DNA from 3 places in the Paenibacillus sp. FSL H7-0357 genome. Region 3 is predicted to be linked to each of the others. Evidence: riboswitches for the same ligand, from Rfam matches in the RefSeq annotation. Region 3 holds a riboswitch; each other region holds the start of a gene.
What was found. Region 3 has a riboswitch for thiamine pyrophosphate ahead of H70357_RS10780 (thiamine phosphate synthase). Riboswitches for the same ligand answer to the same signal wherever they lie in the genome.

Region 1 (7,050 bases), 940 kb from region 3:
ATCCCGGTCAGACTTTCCGCTTCCGGTATATTAGGTGTTGCCACCAGGGAGAGCGGCAGCAAATCGGTAATCAGCGCCTGCACGGCTTCCTGCTGCAGCAGCGGTGAGCCGCCTTTGGCGATCATAACCGGGTCAACCACCAGCTTATCCCAGCCATACTGGCGTACTTTACCGGCAACGGCGCGGATGATTTCACCGCTAAAAAGCATGCCGGTCTTGACCGCATCCGGCTGCAGATCGCTTCCGACGGAATCAAGCTGCGCGGTAACAGCCTCCGATCCGAGCGGATATACGCCTTGTACTCCGAGAGTATTCTGTGCAGTCACTGCTGTAAGTGCCGACATGCCGTACACGCCAAGCTCCTGGAATGTTTTCAGATCGGCCTGGATGCCTGCGCCGCCGCCGCTGTCGGAGCCGGCGATTGTCAGCGCTTTGAATACTTTTGTCATGTAGTCCACTCCTTTGCCGCAAGCATTATAGTGTGAGCAGCTGTACCCGTGATCTCTCCTTGTAGGTGTCTGGAGTGACCAGGGCCAGCTGGTTGAGAAATTCAATTTGGAAGGCGCCGGGGCCTTTAAGAGCTGTCCGTTCGGCTGCGATCTCGGCCGCGACACCATAGAAGGAGAGCGCCTCGGCAGCCGCTTCCAGCCATGAGCCGCCGCTGACCGCCAGAAAAGCTCCGACTACGGCGCTGAGCAAGCAGCCCGTACCGGTGACTTTGGTCAGGATGGGATCACCGTTGCTGACGACGTAGGTGCTGATGCCGTCGGTAATTACATCATCTTTCCCGGTAATGATGACCACACATTCCAGCTTTCGTGCCGCTTTATTCGCCAAAGCGATGACATCGCCATCGCCGGCACCGGCGTCAACGCCCTTGATGGCCCAGCTTTCCCCGGCAACATGGGCCACCTCAGCAACATTGCCGCGCAGGGCGGTAATGCGCAGCTCCTGGACCAGCTTATGCGTGACCTCGGTGCGGTAGGCGGTAGCACCGGCTCCAACGGGGTCCAGCACCAGCGGTACCTTATGGCGCCCAGCCGCTTGCCCGGCCAGCACCATCGAGGTGATGGCATGCTCGTTCAGCGTGCCGATGTTAAGCACAACAGCTCCCGACATCGCGGCGATGTCCGCCACCTCCTCATGGGCATCGGCCATGAAGGGCGAAGCGCCCAGGGCCAACAGCCCGTTGGCGGTAAAATTGGCCACCACAATGTTGGTGATGTTGTGCACAAGCGGATTGGCTTCACGTACTTTAGCTAAATAACTCATTATTAGTCCTCCTCAAAGTTTTGTTTGAATCAGCTTGCTGAAACTATAAGCAAAACTGCAAATATATTAAATGAACTTAAAATTAACAGTCAGCGACCCGCAGGTTGGACTATACAGTGCATGTCTGTCCTCATACATCTCATTCCTTTATGCGTTAGCGAGGCCCATTCTATTGCACTTCCACAGCAGACGGCCCCTAAATCAGCCATACATAAGTCCAGTCCCCATACATGAATCTCTAAACTTCGGTCCTTTGAACTTAGCTCCTACAGATTAACAAAAGCATCCTTGCTGTCCGTTTCTCCGCTCAACAGTCCGTTCTCGGACAGCCACGTGTGCACGTTCTCCCAGGATTTCTCCTCCTGCTGTCCAAAAGGCAGTTTTCCTGCATCCATCAGCGGCAGAAGGATTTCCAGACTTTTTGTCTCGATTGCTTGGTCGAGCGGGGCGGTAGCATCTTCGTGTGCAAACAATATTTCAAGTGCCTGCTGAGGCTGCTCCTGTACGAATTGCTGTCCTTTGCGTGCCGCATTCATGAACTTCCGGTAGTCATCCTCCTTATCCAACAAGCCCTGTTCACTGGCAACAAGCACAAGCTCATAATAGTCCGGTACTCCGTAGTCCGTCGGATCGAATGAAGTGACGGGGTGGCCTTCTTTTTCCAATATCAATGCCTCATGATTAATAAATCCGCCGATAATGCCGTCTGCGCGTCCGGTAGAAAGAGCAGGAATAAGATCGAATCCAACATCAATCAGGTTCAGTGAAGCCGGATCGCCTCCGTCGTATTTGACCATTGTCCGGAGCATCGCTTCATACAGGGGAATGGAGGAGTATCCGGCATTTTTGCCTGTGAGTTCTTTCGGGCCGGTTATCCCGCTCTCTGCGGGGACCAGAAGATGATTGAGCGGATGCCTTACGAGCGCTGCGACAGATTTTACAGGTATTCCTTCACTCCGCGCCATTAATACCTGTGGTTGGTAGCTGAGAGCCAGATCGACTTTACCTGCGGCGACAAGCTTCAAAGCATCATTGCTGTCCGCCGGCATTTGAATGTCCACCTCCAGCCCTTCTTCGGCAAAATAGCCATTCTGCTGAGCAGCATACAGGAAGGAATGAACTGCGTTCGGATACCAGTCGAGCATTATAGTCAGCTTGTGCGGTTTGCCGCTGGAATTCTCTGAAGAAGCGGCGGAGGTATCCGGGTCTTTTGCGCTGGCGCAGCCGCTTAAGAGGGTAAGCAGGCATAACAACAATAAGTATGGAATAAGTCGGTGTGATTTCTTATGTGTGGAATGATTGCGATACAGCTCAGGATGGGTCATCGGTAAAATCCTCTTTTCTGCAAAATGAGTTTTTCGAGCACAGCGATACTGAGAAACAAGGCTACACCCAAAGCGGACAGCAGCAATACGGCGGCGAACATTTCTGCACTTTGCAGATTGCCGGCCATCCGGCGGCTGAAATAACCAAGCCCCCGGCTGCCGCCCAGCCATTCCCCGATCGTCGCTCCGATCACACAGTAGACGATAGAAAGCTTAAGTCCGGAGAAAAAGGAGGGCAGCGCCAGCGGAATCTGCGTCTTGCGCAATATCTGCCAGCGGTTTGCCCCAAGCGTCAGGAGAAGGTCTCTGTACAGGCTGCCGCTTTGCCGCAGACCGTCATAGACGGCTACCACAACAGGAAAAAAGGCAGTCAGAAAGACGACAGCAACCTTGCCCCACAGGGTATAGCCGAACCACATAATAAAAATAGGTGAGAGCGCGATCAGCGGAATGGTCTGGCTGATAATCAGCATGGGATAAAGTGCTTTGGCGAGCGGAGCGAACATATGCATGCCGGTACCCAGCAGTGTTCCGCAGACAACCGAGAGGGCAAACCCGATCAGTGTCTCCTGCAACGTGGCGGGCAAATGCTCTCCGAACAGCAGCCCCCGCTTTTCAATCAGCGCTGTCCAAATTGCACTTGGCCCCGGGAGAATAAATGAAGGGATCATGTTCAGCTGTGCTGTGATCTCCCATGCCGCAATAAGCAGCACCACAAGCAGTAGAAAGGGGCCATAAGTCCGCAGCTGTTTCTTATACCATAGAGCTCTCATGCAATCTACACTCCAAATCCTCCCGCAGGGCAACAAACTGCGGTTCATAATTCATTTTGTAATGTCTGGGTCTCGGCAAAGTGACGATCAGCTCCTGCAGCCCGCCGCCAGAGCCGCCGGTCATCAAATAAATCCGGTCGCTGAGCAGCAGCGCTTCTTCAAGATCATGAGTGATGAACAGAACGGACTTATCGAGCCCGCCCCACAGCTCCAGCAGCCAGCGGTGCATCTCCCGTTTGGTGATCGCGTCCAGCGCTCCAAACGGTTCGTCAAGCAGCAGCAGTTCGTTGCCAGCAGCTAGTGTGCGCAGCAGGGCGACCCGCTGGCGCATCCCGCCGGACAGCTCCTGCGGATAAGCATTTTCCTTGCCGGAAAGGCCAAAGCGGCCGAGCATTCCGCGGATCCGGGCGAGTGCCTCGTGCCGGCTAGAGTCCTGCTTCAGCTCCCAGGGAAGCAGGCAATTGTCCAGCACGGTCCTCCAAGGCAGCAGCAGGTCCTGCTGCGGCATATAAGCGATCTGTCCAAGCCGCGAGCGTGTCGAACGAGAGCAGCGTCCATGTACGGTTATTTCACCGCCGGACGGCTCGAGCAGGCCGGCAATGATTTTGAACAGTGTGCTTTTCCCGCAGCCGCTGGCTCCAACAACGGAAATGAATTCGCCTTGGCGGACGGTCATTGAAAGACCGGAGAATACCGGATTCCTAGTCGCTGCAAACGAATAAGCCAGGTTGGTTATAGTGAGCATATTGGAATGTGGAAACCTCCTGCGGGCGTAGTTTGTTTAACGTTACTTGCCTGATCGGCGGCAACAGCAGACACAAGAAAGACCCATTCATTTCCGGAGGAAATAAATGGGTCTGAACGTCACAGTCAGTTAGCTTAGTGCGGCTCCGCTGAACAATTCTGCTCCACTTCCCTCCGCTGGTATGATCCAGATCAGGTTCCAAGGGTCCGGAGCTTAAAGCTCCGTCTCAGTCGGCCGACTCCCCTAGTGAAATAACAGGTCAATATTGAATTTGCAATTGCTAATTAATATACCATATCCCGGCAGTTTGTAAAGAGAAGCAGTCGCTCACTTTTGCTGCAGTCCGGTTATGAACAGCGTGATCATACCAGCGGGAATCGCTTCTTTGCTGGAGCCGTACCGTTTCGGCTGGCATAAGTAGAGGTCTGACTGAAGATGCAAAAAACTTGATGAAGCAGCGGTGCTTTTGGGCAAGATAAGCAAGTGTCCATGCAGTGAAAAATAGAGGGATTTTGAAAGGGGTTCATGTGATGAAGAAGCTTAGTCTGACTATCCTGCTGCTGCTAACTCTGCTGCCGGCAGGGGCATGCGGCAATAATAACAATACAGCGCCTGCGGCTACTGCCGCGCCCACAGAAGGAGCGGCTCCGGCCGGGCAGAACTCACTGGAAGCTGTTAAAGCGAGTGGCAAGCTGCGTATTGGTACGGAAGGGACATATGCTCCGTTTACTTTTCATGATGCAGAGGGCAAGCTTACCGGTTTTGATGTGGAGATTGCCAAGGAGATTACGAAACGGCTGGGGGTGGAACCCGAATTTGTAGAAACCCAATGGGATGGCCTGTTTGCCGGCATGGATGCCAAACGTTTTGATACGATATTCAACGAGGTTTCGATCACGGATGAACGCAAGGTGAAATATGATTTCTCTGAGCCGTATATCGTCTCTAAGGGAGTGCTGATCGTGCGCGAGGATAACCAGGATATTACAGCCTTCGCGGATCTTAAAGGGAAGAAGGCAGGTCAATCGCTGACCAGCAACCTGTCCGATATCGCCCGGGAGAACGGTGCGGAGATCGTCGCTGTGGATGGCTTCAACCAGGCCATAGACCTGCTGACCTCCGGCCGGATTGATGCGACCGTAAATGACGGCTTGTCCTATCTCGACTTAAAGAAGCAAAAACCAGATGCAAAGATCAAACAGGTGGATGAAACGGCCGAGGGGTCGCAAAGTGCGGCAGTTTTCCTCAAAGGAAACGAAGAGCTGGTTAATGCTGTCAGCAATGCGCTGGCTGAAATGAAGAGCGATGGAACCTATCTGAAAATATCGGAGAAGTACTTTGGGGCGGATGTGTCCAAATAACAAATGGAGCTGGCGCGAAGTTGCAGCCGAGTGTCCAAAAAGGATGTCTGAACGATGGATGACCGGAAAATTGGGATTTTCATGGATTCACTGCTGCCCCTGTTTAAAGCGGGGGTGGCTTATACCCTTCCGCTGGCGCTTGTTTCCTTTGCGCTTGGATTGCTGCTAGCTGTTCTTACCGCGCTGTTCCGTCTCTCCTCATGGAGAATCCCGAAGCTGATTGCCCGGTTCTACGTCTGGGTTATCCGCGGAACACCGCTGCTGGTACAGCTCTTTATTATCTTTTATGGACTTCCGGCGGCAGGGATTGTGCTGGATCCTTTTATTGCCGCTGTAATCGGTTTTACACTCAGTGTTGGAGCCTATTCTTCGGAAATCGTCCGGGCAGCCATCCTGTCCATACATAAAGGCCAGTGGGAAGCTGCCTTTTCCGTCGGAATGAGCCGGGGGCAGGCACTGCGGCGGATTATTCTGCCTCAAGCGGCGCGTGTATCGGTTCCGCCCTTGTCGAACTCTTTTATCAGTCTCGTAAAGGATACCTCCCTGGCGGCAAGCATTACGTACGTAGAGATGTTCAAAACAGCGCAGCAGATCACGGCGACCACCTACGAACCGCTGCTGCTCTATAGTGAGGCTGCATTATTCTACCTGCTGTTCTGCTCCGTGCTGTCCGCGCTGCAAAATGTCCTGGAACAGCGGTTTGACCGTTATTCGGCGAGATAAGGAGGAAATCACTTGATTGAAATTCGCGGCCTGCACAAATCCTTCGGTTCGCTACAGGTGTTAAAAGGTATCGACCTCAGCATGGAGCATGGCAAGGTTCTGGTGATTATCGGGCCCTCCGGCTCCGGCAAAACAACGCTGCTTCGCTGTTTTAATCTGCTGGAAATACCGGATCAGGGCAGCCTGTCGCTGGGGGGATTAAACCTTGAATTTACGCAAAACAGGAAAATTCCGCATAACACACTGATGGCCCTCCGTCAAAAAACAGGGATGGTTTTTCAGTCCTATAACCTGTTTCCGCATATGACTGCGCTTGACAATGTAATGGAGGGGCAGGTTACTGTACAGAAACGCAGCAAGGGGGAAGCCAGGAAGCGGGGGATAGAGCTGCTGGCCAAGGTTGGCCTCAGTGATAAAGTGGAGGCTTACCCCCATCAGCTGTCCGGCGGCCAGCAGCAGCGTGTGGCCATTGCCCGGGCGATGGCGGTCGATCCCGAAGTGCTGCTGTTCGATGAGCCGACTTCAGCACTCGATCCTGAACTGGTGGGCGAGGTGCTGAAGGTCATCAAGCAGCTTGCAGCTGAAGGCATGACAATGGTGATCGTCACCCATGAGATGAAGTTTGCTGCCGATGTGGCCGACCGGATCATCCTGATGGACAACGGTGTGATCCTGGAACAGGGAACTCCGCAGCAGGTGCTGGAGCAGACGGAGAATCCGCGGGCCCTGCAGTTTCTGAACCGGCTGAGCGGTGATGATTTATGAGTCGCAGTGTATCCAAGCTGCGTGGAACAAGTAAAGGCAGTCCAGGGGGAGACCCGGACTGCCTTTGCTTGTATTTAGTTCATCTC
Region 2 (7,050 bases), 2.1 Mb from region 3:
CCGGGAAGAAGCAGACCAGCGTAATCAGCACAATCTTCGGCAGCAGCCCGAAGCCGAACCAGATAATCAGCAGCGGCGCGAGCGCAATGGAGGGCACATTTTGACTGAGAATGAGCAGCGGGTAGAGCGCTCTCTTGAGCCAAGGCAGCAGATGCAGCAGCAGGGCAACAATAAGACCCACGCCTGTGCCGATAGGGAAGCCGATCAGGGTAAGGCGCAGCGTAGCCGCTGTATGTGCCCAAATGCCGGAAGCATTGCCCGAGGTTTCCCGGGCGATATCGCTTGGGCTGGGAAGAATCCATGACTCGATATGGAACAGGGATACCGAAACTTGCCATAACCCCAGAAAAAAGACGACCGCCACAAGGGGCGGCCAAATCTGTTTCCAATACGATCTCACGGCCGGTATTTCTCCGTCAGCTTGTCCATGCTGATTCCATTCGGGTTATGGGCAATTTTGATCTGGGAGATGACGCTCGGACTGCCTGCTGCAATCAGCGCTTCATGCATCTGGCGCACAACCTCAAGCAGCTCGGTGATGTCGCCCTCCATCGTGGTCTCCAGCGGGTTCACCTGATGTTTCACACCGGATTTCTGAATCACTTCGATGGCTTTGTCCACGTAAGGAATCGAATCCTCGTTGTTCGGAGTTTTGGGAATTACCTGAATGCTTAGCAATGTATTGGCCACAACATATCAATCCTCTCAGTTTAAATGGGTAATCTGCGTACAGCGCGAAACGAACATTCAATCACTTCATCCTTAATCAGTTAGCTGGCAAAAACTCATTCGTAAATGTGCTTGGAACATCCAGCGGCTGATCGAGCAGCTTCAGGCCATACATCCAGTCGGCGTAATCCTGCCAGACCTCGCTCTTCTGCTCGCCCCAGCGGACGGCATCATCCTTGTATTTCGGGCTGATCCATTTCTGGCTGGCCAGGACCAGCTTGGGATCCAGCTCGGGAACAGCTTTGGAAAGAATGGCTGCGGCTTCCTCCGGCTGATCAATGGCGTATTGATAACCTTTCGAGGTAGCCTTAAGGAAAGCCTTCACCAGCTCCGGATGTTCGGCAATTTCCTTCTCGCTCGTAGTCAGTACCGGCGTGTAGTAATCGAGCTGGGGTGCATAATCCTTGAGGTAGAGCATGTCGAGCGGTTCTCCGCGCAGCTCCGCTTCAATCCCGGTCCAGGCATAGAAGATCCAGGCAAAATCAATGTCGCGTTTCACGGCGGTGAAGAAGTCCGCTTCACCGATGTTCACCAGCTTCACCTTTTTCACATCTCCGCCTTCGGGGTCCATAATGGCTTTCATGGCCGCTTCTTCGGCAGGGGAACCCCAGCCACCGTAGGTTTTGCCTTCGAAATCCTTCGGTGTCTTAATATTGCGGTCTTTCGGTGCAGCGAACCCGGAGGTATTATGCTGAATGATAGCGGCGATGGACACGAGCGGCACCTTCTGCAGGCGGGCCAGCGTCAGCGCCTCTTGGGCACTGATGCCAAAAGCAGCTTCGCCCGAGGTAACCATCGTGTCGGACCCGGCAGCACCCGGCTGCACGATTTCAACATCCAGCCCTTCCTCTTCGTAATAGCCCAGCTCTTTTGCCGCATAAAGCCCGGTATGATTTGTATTCGGCGTCCAGTCCAGCGCGACCTTGACCTTGGTCAGCTCCTTCGGAGCGTCCGTTGCTGCCCCGGCAGTGGTTTCAGGAGCAGTGGTGCTGTTCCCGGCAGTGTCTGCTGCATTCCCGCCAGAGTTCCCATTGCTATTGCCGCATCCGGCAATGGCAAAGACCAGCATGCAGGTGAGGCTGAGCTTTAATACTTTTGTGACTCCCATTTCTCTTCTTCTCTCCTTCCAGCAACCCTAGTCTTCCAAATTCTGAATAGTCCCATACAAAAAAGGCGCCCCGAGAATCGGGACACCAGTTACTTGCGCAAGGTTGTGCTTGGGCCATAAACGGCCGTAAGCGATTGACGATTCCTACGCTGGCATTATCCAGATCAGGTATAAGGGTCAGTATCTTGTGGGATACAATCTCAGCCGGCCAATTCCAGCACCCCTGGTACTATGAAGTTATAGGTATTGCTGTGTTCTTACGGTGTATTATAGACGCCCGCTCCATAGTTGTCCAGTAGCAACTCTGCTTAGCTATCAAGCTTCAGCGGCAGGCGCCACGGCCCTTTGAGCAGAAAATGCGGCTCGGACAGCTTAAACCGCAGCTTATCCTCCCCGGGTTTTGTTTCTAAATGGAGGGTTTTCATCACGCCGTAGGTCTGGTCGGTATTCACCCAAGAGAATGAGCTGTTGTCCGCCTGCCCCGGATAGCGAATAAGGAAATACTTCAGCGTCCGTAGTTTTGCGGCATTGAAATTCACATTCACATCGACGCTGGCAGCCGTCTCGCCGGTACGTTCAATGCGGGTGAACTCTACCGGAAAGCCCGCGATTTCCGCGCGTGTGTGGAGCATTTTCTCCTGGCCGATATCAGGCAGCGGAATCTCTACTTCTGCAGATACGGCGTCACGATCTGAAACTTCAATATAAGGAATGAAGACCGTATAAGGCCAAGTGCCCGCCCCGGCAGTCTCATGAAACCGGAAGTCGGAAGGATAGGACATGGATTCAGGCTGCTCCAGTGCCGCCTTTTCTCCTGCCGCGTTCTCTATATAGAGACCTGATCCAGGCACCAGCGGCTCCAGTCCGTAAGAATGGACAGTCAGCCCGGATTCCGCCGTCAGAGTGGGCAATAACTGGACACGGACAAGCCCGCCGCCAAGGTCCACCGGAAAAGCAGTAATCCGCACATCCTGCTGTATATCGCTTGCGCCGAGTTCCCCGAGCTCCTCAGCTGTCTTCGGAGCGGTGAGCTGTAACGGACCAATGGTTGTGCCGCCCAGATGCAGGGTTAGAAGATTATCCTTCTTCAGTTGCAGCGCTTGAGTTGAACTGTAGCTGCCGTACCACTCTCCCTCCGAGGACGAACGCATATAAGAGGTGAAAGTATAGCGGTTACCGCCGATATCTGCCTCAAACTCGCTGACTTCAGGGACTTTCCGGCCGCGAAGCGTAATGCTCCCGCCAAGCTCTTGCAGGAGAACGGCATCTACGGTCAGACTTCCGTCCCCCACAGCAATGTCATAGGGTTTGCTCAGTACATAGATCCGGTCACCGGGGCTGTTCTCCACAACAGTGCCGAAGCCAGGAAGGAAACTCAGCGCCTTTCTTAACCCGGCCTGTACCTCAGGAGAGAAAGCGAGCATACCGGCAGCGATGAGTATTACTGCCGCTGCGGCCGCGAAGATATTCCGCCTCCGGGATCTCCAGGCGAGGGAACGGAAGGTGTGGACAGCGGCTTCGGGCTCCAGACGGGCAAGTGTACATGCTTTGACGCGGGCGAGCGAAGCTGCCTCCTCTTCGTCTGCCAGGTGCGGACCTTGGTCAACCTCCGGCAGAACACCTAAGGCAAGCTCTGCATCGCTGAAGCTCATAGAATCAATCATCCCGAACAGGCGCTGTTCCTCAATTTTCATGTCTTTGGCCATGTTGAGCCTCCTTTCCCTGACTCTCAGACAGGCCTAGCGCCTGCTTGATCAGCGTCCGGCAACGGTATAAGCGGCTTTCGACTGCCCTTTTACTGAGACTGAAGGTTTGCGCTAGCTGATCAAGGCTCTCATAAAGGAAATATCTGCGCAGAAACAGGCTGCGGTCCGGTTCGCCCAGCTGCTGCACGCAGCCGATCAATTCACTGGCCGTCTCTCGGGAAAGAACTTCCTGTTCGGCGGAAATCTCATTCCATGTAGCTCTGGAGGCAGCTGCTTCTCCGGTTCCGCCCCGGCGCAGCAGCTTGCGTCTCAGGTCCAGCGCTTTGTATTTGGCCAGCAGGAACAGCCAGGTGCGGAAGGAGGCGCGCTCGGGCTCATAACGGCTGATTCCGCTCCATGCCGCCATAAACACATCGCTCACACATTCCTCAACATCCTCCGCGCTTCCGGTGCCGGACAGAATACGCCAGACCAGTCTTTGCACATCAGGGCCAAAGAAATCAATCGCTTCTGCGAGTGCTTTTTTATCTTTGTTTTTGAACCGCCCGGCCCATGCCAGGCTGTCATTAGGATTGAACGTCATAGGCAACCTCCGGCGTATATACTATTCATTACTACGTCGTCCGGAGAGCAAATCACTCATGATTGTTTCCGACAGCTTATCAATCCTTGGAATAAAATCTTTTTCTGCGGCGGCTGCGGATTCCGTTCCACAGCTCTTTCAGTGTCAGGAGGATGCTGACGAGGATGCCGGTGAAGGTGAGCAGCAGTGCCAAATATTCAAAAGGAGAGTATTCCAGCATTTTGCTCCATTCAATACGTCCCTTCAAATCTTCAATGACCTGGTTCATCCCGTAGATGCCGCTCACCACTGTGAAGACGGTCAGAATCATCAGCAGCGTATCCCGGCGTTTAGCCTGGAATTTCTCCTGGTACTGGAACAGGTCGTTCAGGGTCATTTTGACTTCATCAAAAAGGGCGTCGTTGCCGTATACTTTGCGCAGCTGGATGAAGATCTCCCGGCCCTGCGACTGTGAAATCAGCTCCAGAAAATAAAACTTGGCCGAAAACTTGTTAATCAGGAAGATCAGATTCTCAATTTCATCATAATCGTGGTTGATACGCAGCCGGGAGTGGAGATTGGAAAGCTTCAACAGGACGATTTTGTGGAAAATACTAAGGAGCAGCCCGTAGTAATACTGCCCGTACATCTGATTGACCAGTGGAGTGGCTACCTCCGGTTCGGCCCGGCTCAGGCAGCAGAAGGTTTGCTCGTTGGTCATATAGTAGGTATCCGGCCCCCAGCGGTTGTACGAATGTGCCTGGCAGTACTCTTCGATGTACTCGGGATCGCTGGCGCTGATATAGGGTTTTCCGTCCAGATTCAGCCCATCCAGCTGGGAGGCGCGGTAACGCAGCTCCACGCTGATTTCGTCTGCGTCCTCCTGCCGGTTGAAGCCATAAAAGGCTTGGACCAGCATTCGTTCATCAACGAAGAAGGGAAGCGTCTCGAAGTAGGCCCCGTCAATTTCCGATTGGTCCATAAACGGCTGCAGGCCATCGGCCAGATTCCTGAACACAAAATCCTCCACCTGATCGAAGGTTTTGTCCTGGCAATGGATATGCGTATGTTTGTCCTGGTAGGAGACATCCTCGAGTGTGCGGAAACGGTCGGCGAATTCCAGCGCGGTGCTGAAGGGCAGGTTCTCTTCCTCGATGCGGACTCTTACGGTCAGAAATCCAAGCTGAAACGGACAAATGAATACATCCGTCGAGAGTACCCGGAAGTTTATGGATTGCTGTGTCATTTCCAGTATGCAGGCCAGCTCGTTTACCCGGGAAAACCGGCGGAAGGAATCTTCCTTATCCTTGTCCCGCGGGAATAGGACATGGGCTGCGAACGGCAGATAGCTGCGCTCCATTTTCTCATGGGATACGCAGTAGCTTTCGCCGTAATAAGCATCCTCCAGCTCTTTGTTGTCGAGAAAAAATCGGGTGAAGCCGTCAAGCCCAAGCTGCCGGGCCAGGCTCTTGTCCTCACCGTCCTTGATGGAGAAGGGGAAAATAAACTGCAGTAGAACGGTATGTAGTGTAGGTTCGGTGTGTTCGGAGAAATGCTCAGTCATTAACGGTTCCACCCTTATGCACAGGATATTGACATCTTCTATATTACCCTAATTTCCAGGCTGCCAAGCTGAGCACAAATAGGATTCCTGCAAAAATGGCCAGCGCCTGCAGCCACGGCGATGACATACATCCAGCTCCATGGCGGGAGAAAAGCATAAGTGAGTTCATGATTTTGTCCCGGATTCATTCTGAACCGGACGGGTACACTATAATAAGCACACATATTGGAAAGGAGCTGTTTCGTCAATGGATAACAATGAGCTGGAGCAAAATATCATCAAAGCGCTGGATGACAATAAGTTCGGTTCCTTCGGCACGATAGAAGCCGGCAACAAACCTAAGGTGCGTTATATGGCGGTATTTCATGACGGCTTAAACATTTACCTCGCTACCAATCGGAAGACGCATAAGGTAGAAGAGCTGAAGGATAATCCGCATGCTTTTCTGTTGCTTGGATATGAAAAGGGCGGCGGCAAGGATGTGCTGGAGATCGAAGCAACAGTCGCGGTCACCAAGGATGAAGGCTTACGGGCCAAAGTATGGAACAAATCACTGGAGCAATGGTTCAAGGGACCGGATGATCCTGACTATGTCATTCTGGAGCTTGCACCGGCACGGATAGAGTATGTTGGCAAAAACGAAGAGCATGGCGTTTGGCAGCCTACAGCTGCCGTTAACGGCTAATAAACCTAAGATATGAAGCAGCTGGCCATCTTAAACCCTACGGTTTATAGATGGCCTTTTGCCGTCCGGAAGATAGCTGGCTTATGGTAAATCATGTTATAATTACTGGACTGAAATCTGACATCTAGAGGCGAGGAGAATGCACATGAACTGCAGTGAGTGCTCTGACATCGAACCGGTAGAGGACGCAGGAGAATTAAAGATGCGGCCCTGCCCGATCCGGAATAGCCGCCTATGCTTCCAGAGAGGAGCTCATGGATTTGCTGGAGCTTCTGGATGGATTGCAGAATGAGTGGGCTACGCCGCTGTCCCTATGTATAAAAGGGCATACCCGGCGTATTCCTGTAGAAATCTGGCTGACGCTGGAATAGCTGAGCGTCCGGTTTGCCAGTGATAATCTGATAACGATCATTTCCAATCATGATTTCTGCAGCCATTTGCAGCCGATCGTGAACTTTAACGAAGAAATTGTGGGTTTTGAATTGCTGCTGCGGCCACTGCCGCAGGGTAGCCCCTTTCAGCCCTATGAGTTGTTTGACCTTCGAAGCGATTCATCGTTTGGAAGAGGACCCGGAAGATTTTGTATTTGAAGCTTCTGCGATCAGGACGACCGGAAACAGAGAAGCGTACTCAATATTGTGAACCGGGCCGGTTCCTTTGGTGCCAAGGTGCTTGCCGAGGGAATCGAACGGCGGG
Region 3 (7,050 bases):
CATCACTCCCACCTTACAGCCCAGCAGCGTGACTTCGCCGCCGAAACCCATCGTGCCGATGCCCAGCTTGTTGGCATTCTCCATAATATAATCTTCCAGCTTGCCCAGATCCTCTACCGGGTTGATATCCTCCACCTTACGGAACAGCTGCTTCTTGGCCAGCTCATAGCCTGTCGTGCGGTCTCCGCCGATGCCCACACCGATGAAGCCCGCACTGCAGCCCTGTCCCTGTGCCTGATAGACGGCATGGAGAATACATTTGCGGATGCCGTCGAGGTCACGGCCAGCTTTGCCCAGTCCTTCCAGCTCTGCCGGAAGGCTGTATTGGATATTTTTGTTCTCGCAGCCGCCGCCCTTCAGGATGAGCCGGACATCCACGCCCTCTTCCTCCCATTGTTCAAAATGGATTACCGGTGTCCCGGCGCCCAGATTGTCTCCGCTGTTCTCGCCGGTAAGCGAATCTACCGAATTGGGACGCAGCTTGCCGTTTTGGGTCGCCCGGACAATGGCGCTGTGTATATCTTTTTTCATTTCTATCTGATTAACGCCTACAGGTGTATGAATAATAAACGTCGGCATCCCCGTATCCTGACAGATCGGCGATACCTGAAGCTCAGCCATTCCGATATTCTGTGCAATCGTGGTCAAAGCAAGTCCCGAGCGGGTCGCCCTGTCTTCCAGCGCGCGCCCCTTCGCTACCGCCCTGCGCACATCGCCCGGCAAATTTGTGGAGGTCTCTACGATCAGATTATAAATACTGTCTTCAAAATGCTGCATCTTCATTCAGGACTCCTCTCCATCAGTTCCAGGTTGTCTAAACTCTGTTACAATTAGTTATTATAATATCATATTAATCGGCTCATGAAAGGGGTTACTTAAAAATTGAACTACCATTTTTCAGCCTATTTGTATCGCCTGCAATATATTCAGCGCTGGAGCCTGATGCGCAGCACCGCCCCGGAGAACGTGGCGCAGCATTCATTCCAGGTAGCCCTGCTGGCCCATATGCTGTGCTCGATCGGCAACGCTCATTTCGGGCGGTCGCTAAATGCCGACCGGGCTGCGGTGATGGCGCTGTTCCACGACGCCTCCGAGGTATTCACCGGCGATATCGCTACGCCGGTGAAACATAACAACCCGCGGCTGCTGTCCAGCTTCCGCGACATGGAGCGGGCCGCCGCCGAACGTCTGGCGGCGATGATTCCGCCGGAGCTAAGCGCGGTCTACACGCCGCTCCTGCAGCCGCAGGACAGCCCGCCCGGCTCAGAGGATGCCGGGCTGCTGCGCTATGTCAAAGCAGCGGATGTGCTGGACGCCTACCTAAAATGCGTCTGGGAGGTCGCTGCAGGCAACCGCGAGTTCGCCGCTGCCAAAGAGCAGACCGCGACAAAGCTGCGCATACTGGAACTGCCGGAGATGGATTATTTCCTGGCCCATATGGCTCCAGGGTTTGAAATGTCGCTGGACGAGCTGTCCGCTGGCATGAGCAGTGAGCCCGGGGCAGATTCGGCAGATTGAATGCAGCAATTTGATCGCTTCGAATTTATTAACGCAGGGAGTCCACCTGATGGTGTGGTGTAATCTTTGGTGAATGGAGCGGCTCTGTCAGGATATCCCAGTCCTTGAATACCGGCTGCAGCCCCTTGGCATACAACATTTCTGTAATTTCATGCACTTTGCGGCCATCCGATATTTCAAACTGCGGGGTTCCGCCTTCAAGGGTATGCCCGCCTACCTCGGTGGATACTCCTGCGGACATTTTAGTGATGCCGAGATGGACCAGATGATCGCGCAAAGCTGCCGGTTCCCGCGTGGACAATGAAATGCCCGCACGGGGCAGAAACAGGCGGTAAGCCAGTATGATCTGCACCAGCGCACGGTCGGTTACATCACTTGCCGGATTGAATTCTCCGAGATAAGGGCGAAAACGGGGAATCGACAAGCCGATCTCGCACTCCGGGTACTTGTCCTGCAAGTATCTCGCATGCAGGGCCGTTGCCAGAGCCTCCTGGCGCCAATCATACATCCCCAGCAGGGCACCAATATTCACGGATCGAAACCCGGCGCGGCAGCCGCGTTCGGGCGCATCCAGACGGTTGCGGTAGACTCTCTTCGGACCCTTCACATGCAGCTTTCGATAGGTCTCCTGATGGTACACCTCCTGATACAAGGTAAGACCGTCTACCCCTGCCACCCTCAGATCATTGTATTCTTCCGTAGAGAGCGGATTAACCTCAATGCTGACTGAAGAAAAATAGTCACGGAGCACCTTCACGCACTCCCTCACATAAGCGGCCGGACTTTCACTCCGGGATTCGCCGGTCAAAATCAGAATGTGGCGCAGGCCTGTGGCGGCGATGGTTTCTGCTTCTTGCCTGACCTCCTCCAGTGTCAGTTTTTTGCGCGGAAAGTCATAAATCGAACTAAAGCTGCAATAAGTGCAATGATTCACGCAAAAATCGGCCAAATACATCGGCGTAAACAGCTGCATCACATGCCCGAAGTGCGTACGTGTCAATCTTTGCGCTTTCTGCGCCATTTCCTCCAGGTAAGGCTCCGCCGCGGGAGACAGCAGTGCCATCAGCCCGTCTTCGTCCAGCTGTTCCAATCGTAGCGCCCGCTTCACATCCACCGCAGTATACTGCTTCCATAAAGTCTCGTAAGGAAGCTGCTCTAACCGAATCACCGTATCAAAAAAGCTCATGCTCTTCCTCCCTTCCTTCTCTGCATTGACTAGGACAGAAAGCCGGTCAGCGGCGACGAGGCCGTTGCCGCCTCCTCCACCGGCCCCAGTCCGGCCAGATAAGCCTTGCGCCCTGCGGTTACCGCCTCACGGAATGCCTCCGCCATCAGAAGCGGATCACGCGCAGTGGCAATTGCCGTGTTCAGCAGCACGGCGGATGCGCCCATTTCCATTGCCTCAGCTGCCTCGGAAGGTCTGCCAATACCGGCGTCAACAATCACCGGAAGATCCACTTCTGCGATCAGAATCCGCAGCAGCTCCTTGGTCTGCAGGCCGCGGTTCGAGCCGATGGGCGCACCCAGCGGCATAACAGCGGCAGCTCCGGCTGCCTTGAGCCGGATAGCTGCGGAAAGATCGGGACTCATATACGGCAGTACAACGAAACCCTCTGCAGCCAATATTTCCGTGGCTTTAACTGTCTCCATATTATCAGGCAGCAAATATTTCTGATCATTAATGACCTCGATCTTTACCCAATTGCCCAGTCCTGCCGCCCTGGCCAGTCTGGCAATACGCACCGCTTCTTCGGCTGTGCGCGCGCCGGAGGTATTGGGCAGCAGCGTCATATGGGAGGGGATATGCGCAACAATGTTGTCGTCACTCTCCGGATCAACCCGGCGCAGAGCCACCGTAATGACCTGAGAACCCGAGCGTGCAATCACTTCGGGAATAAGGGTATTGCGGCTATATTTCCCGGTTCCGATAAACAGCCTGCTGGATAAAGGGGTTCCGCCGATAACGAAAGGATCTTGCATAAAATCGCCTCCTGAGATAATGGCCCGCTAAAATGCGGCCTCTGTTGCTGATACGCCGAGTTTTGATCTTACCTGTTATGTCTTACGTCTTATGTCTTACGTCTTACCTTTAACTCTTGCTTCTTACGTCTTACCTCTTACGTCTTGCCTTTAACTCTTGCTTCTTACGTCTTACGTCTTACGTCTTACTTCCTACCACTTGCCACTTACCTCATACCACTTACCTCTTGCTTCTTGCATCCGGCAACACGCACTGGCACTTTAGCCACCGCCGACAAAGTGGACCAGCTCTACGCGGTCACCTTCGCTCAGCAGCGTATTTCCGTAAACGTCCTTGCCGACGATCTCACCGTTCAGCTCCACGATAACCAGTCTCCCGGTCCACTCGGACCGGCATAGCAGATCAGCTACAGTCCGGCAGCTCTCTTCATAGGTCCCGCCTTTTCCATTCACGATCAAATTCATGCTTGCTCACCTCCTTTAACTGGTGCAGGAGCATTATTAAATGGCTTCAAGCTTAGGGTACGGCCTGAACTGCTGATCTGTAGGCTGTAGCAGCGGCCACAGGATCTCCTGCACTGCATATTCCGGACATTACGGCAATTCCGGCAGCACCCGTTGCCAGAACCTTTCCGGCATTGCCCGGCTCAATTCCGCCTATGGCGATCAGCGGAATGCTGCTGCAGCGGACAGCCTCAGCCAGCTGCTGCAATCCGCGTTCCCGCTGCCCCGGCTTGCAGGCCGAGGGAAACACATGCCCGAACAGGCAGAAGTCCGCTCCCTGCCGGCCGGATTCAGCCGCCTCCTCCGGGGAATGCACCGACCTTCCCAATCGCAGGTCCGGTGCTACGCTGCGCGCTACGGCAGGCGGCAGGCTGTGCCAAGCCAACTGGACCCCGCCCGCCCCTGCGGCCAGAGCAACGTCTATCCGGTCGTTGATCACCAGCTTGGCAGGCGGAACCCCCGCTATGATCAGCTGCTCCGTCAGAGCTATGAGCTCCCGCGCAGACATTGCCTTTTCCCGGAGATGGATATAATCCACTATGAATTGCACAGCCGCAGCCAGCTGAACAAACTGCGCCGGATTCTGCCTTCCATCCGAGATCAAATGTATCTCTTTCAACACGTTCACCTTCTCCTGTTCTTTTGCATTACCGGCAAACACAAAAAAGACCGCCCCCGTAAAGGAGGCAGTCTGGAATATATACAGGAATACCGGGCCATTCAGCCCCGCTGCAGTTATTCGTTCTCCACTTCCCTACGCTGGTATAAACCAGATCAGGTTCAAAGGGTCCGAACGGGTATGTTCGTCTCAGCCTTGCGGCACCCCTAGTGACAAATTCATATTCAATTACGCTTAACGTTTCATATACTAACATATTATTCCTTGAAGAGCCATCCTTTAAAAGAGGCCTGCATCAAAAAGAGCGGAACCCAAGGGTCCGCTCCAGACTCTAATTATTCATAGCAGTGAAATCAGCAACCGCGTTTAGCCGTTTACGACCTCGCCGCCATTCACATGCATTACCTGTCCGCTTACATAAGATGAATCATCGGAAGCCAGATACACATAGGCCGGAGCGAGTTCCTCCGGTTGTCCCGGGCGTTTCATTGGCTGCGTGCCGCCGAATTCACTGACTTTCTTCGCGTCAAAGGTCGACGGAATAAGCGGTGTCCAAATCGGTCCCGGCGCTACGGCATTTACCCGGATGCCTTTGTCCGCCAGATTCATCGACAGCGAACGGGTAAAGCTGAGAATCGCACCTTTGGTGGACGAATAGTCCAGCAGCTGCGGGCTGCCCCGGTATGCTGTGATCGAAGTTGTGTTGATAATCGTGGACCCTTTTTTCAGGTGGGGCATGGCTGCCTTGGTCAAATAGAACATCGAAAAAATATTCGTGCGGAACGTCCGCTCCAGCTGCTCAGAGGTAATATCCTCAATCTTCTCCTGCGGATGCTGCTCGGCCGCATTATTAATCAGGATATCCAGCTTGCCGAGTCCTTCCACCGTCTTATTGATCAGATCCTGGCAGAACGCCTCCACGCCGATATCGCCGGCAATCAGAACGCACTTCCGCCCCTCTTGCTCCACCTGGCGTTTAGTCTCTTCGGCATCGGAATGCTCATTGAGGTAGGAAATAACGACATCCGCACCCTCCTTGGCAAAATGAACGGCAACCGCCCGGCCAATACCGCTGTCTCCTCCTGTAATCAGAGCCGCCTTGCCCAGCAGCTTGCCCGCCGCCTTATAGGCTGAGGTCTCGAATTCCGGCAGCGGATTCATTTCACTTTCAATTCCGGGCTGGCGGTCCTGCACCTGCGGAGGTAATGTTTTTTTGGTTTGCGTGTTGTCTGGCATGATCCATTCTCCTTTCGCTGTGTACCTGTTGGTTACTCATCGTTTTAGGGTTGGCTCAGGGTGCCTGGTTTATGCACCTGCAGATCATCTCTTCATTTGCTTTACGTTATGTTACTTACCACACCTTGGGCGCGGTCAAACTAAAATGTCAGTCGTTTTTGCCGGGGAAGACGATATACTTTAGAGAGAAAGCACTAATCCAGCAATGGAGTTGCAGATTTATGCAGACTCTGCGCAGAGGGGAGAGCACGCAATATGGTCAAACACACACGCAGCATCATCGTTGCTGTCAAAGGAGTTATTGTACATGGAGGCCGGATTCTGCTTGTTCGGCGTGCGGCAAGAGATTCTGTCGGAGCGGGCACCTGGGAATGTGCGGGCGGAAAAATAGAATTCGGAGAAGACCTGGAGGCGGCTCTGGAAAGGGAGATTTATGAGGAGACCGGACTTGCGGTTACTGTCGGCAATCTGCTGTATGCAACCTCGTTTCTAACCGATCCGGCAAGGCAGCTTGTCATTATCACCTATTTGTGCCGGAGCACAGACCATGCGGTACATCTGTCCGTAGAGCATTCGGATTATAAATGGTGTACCCGGCTCGAGCTTCAACGCCTGCTTCCGGCGGGAATCCTCGCTGAATTTGAGAAAAGCCATGTTTTCTCCCTGAACGAACTGCTGTAAAGCGTTGTATGCTACAATCTGTGGCAGCGGCATGGCGGGGTGGTACCCGATAGACTTGTCCCGAAGTAATGTCTGCACCCAAAAGCCCGCTCTCCATGCCATTCCGGAGGCGGGCTTTCTGTAGTCTTTCTATGAAGGAAGTCTTAAATAATACTGTTGTACACCATGAAAAACACCATCAGCACCAGCGCCACCATGAGCAGCAGGCTTAAGGTACGGATTTTGCCTGTCTCTGCGGATACGTCACGGTTCTCGCGCATGCCGGCTGCGGCAAGACGCAATGGTTTGCTGATGATGCCGCCGAGTGCAAACATCGCAAGCAGCAGAACAACAACCACGATCATCCATGGCACCGAATATTCACCCTTCGTCATCATATAGCCGCCAGTCAGCAGTTGGATGACCAGACCGTACTGAGCGAAGCGGTTGAAGCCGCCGATTGCACTAAGCGTTCCTTCTCTCGCAGGGACGCTCAGCTTCTGGACACGCCCGAGAACAAACGGCAGCACCAG

Region 1: it holds a riboswitch for thiamine pyrophosphate, as region 3 does, so the genes downstream of both, H70357_RS14915 (ABC transporter ATP-binding protein) here and H70357_RS10780 (thiamine phosphate synthase) in region 3, are expected to answer to the same signal.
Region 2: it holds a riboswitch for thiamine pyrophosphate, as region 3 does, so the genes downstream of both, H70357_RS01945 (ABC transporter substrate-binding protein) here and H70357_RS10780 (thiamine phosphate synthase) in region 3, are expected to answer to the same signal.

Annotation. Positions count from the first base shown of each region.
Region 1 covers NZ_CP009241.1:3,447,422-3,454,471, forward strand. The annotation lists gene thiD (bifunctional hydroxymethylpyrimidine kinase/phosphomethylpyrimidine kinase) at 1-449, opposite strand, end outside; gene thiM (hydroxyethylthiazole kinase) at 475-1,272, opposite strand; gene H70357_RS14905 (ABC transporter substrate-binding protein) at 1,539-2,597, opposite strand; gene H70357_RS14910 (ABC transporter permease) at 2,594-3,370, opposite strand; gene H70357_RS14915 (ABC transporter ATP-binding protein) at 3,351-4,115, opposite strand; TPP riboswitch at 4,267-4,370, opposite strand; gene H70357_RS14920 (amino acid ABC transporter substrate-binding protein) at 4,646-5,476, shown strand; gene H70357_RS14925 (amino acid ABC transporter permease) at 5,531-6,199, shown strand; gene H70357_RS14930 (amino acid ABC transporter ATP-binding protein) at 6,212-6,964, shown strand.
Region 2 covers NZ_CP009241.1:432,752-439,801, forward strand. The annotation lists gene H70357_RS01935 (ABC transporter permease) at 1-400, opposite strand, end outside; gene H70357_RS01940 (thiamine-binding protein) at 397-690, opposite strand; gene H70357_RS01945 (ABC transporter substrate-binding protein) at 767-1,837, opposite strand; TPP riboswitch at 1,962-2,072, opposite strand; gene H70357_RS01950 (hypothetical protein) at 2,146-3,543, opposite strand; gene H70357_RS01955 (sigma-70 family RNA polymerase sigma factor) at 3,521-4,126, opposite strand; gene H70357_RS01960 (hypothetical protein) at 4,206-5,669, opposite strand; gene H70357_RS01965 (pyridoxamine 5'-phosphate oxidase family protein) at 5,917-6,354, shown strand; partial or broken gene H70357_RS34915 (EAL domain-containing protein) at 6,966-7,050, shown strand, end outside.
Region 3 covers NZ_CP009241.1:2,507,145-2,514,194, reverse strand. The annotation lists gene H70357_RS10805 (fumarate hydratase) at 1-777, opposite strand, end outside; gene yfbR (5'-deoxynucleotidase) at 883-1,518, shown strand; gene thiH (2-iminoacetate synthase ThiH) at 1,547-2,704, opposite strand; gene H70357_RS10790 (thiazole synthase) at 2,734-3,498, opposite strand; gene thiS (sulfur carrier protein ThiS) at 3,760-3,963, opposite strand; gene H70357_RS10780 (thiamine phosphate synthase) at 4,016-4,624, opposite strand; TPP riboswitch at 4,737-4,839, opposite strand; gene H70357_RS10775 (SDR family oxidoreductase) at 4,988-5,857, opposite strand; gene H70357_RS10770 (NUDIX hydrolase) at 6,113-6,538, shown strand; gene H70357_RS10765 (hypothetical protein) at 6,682-7,050, opposite strand, start outside.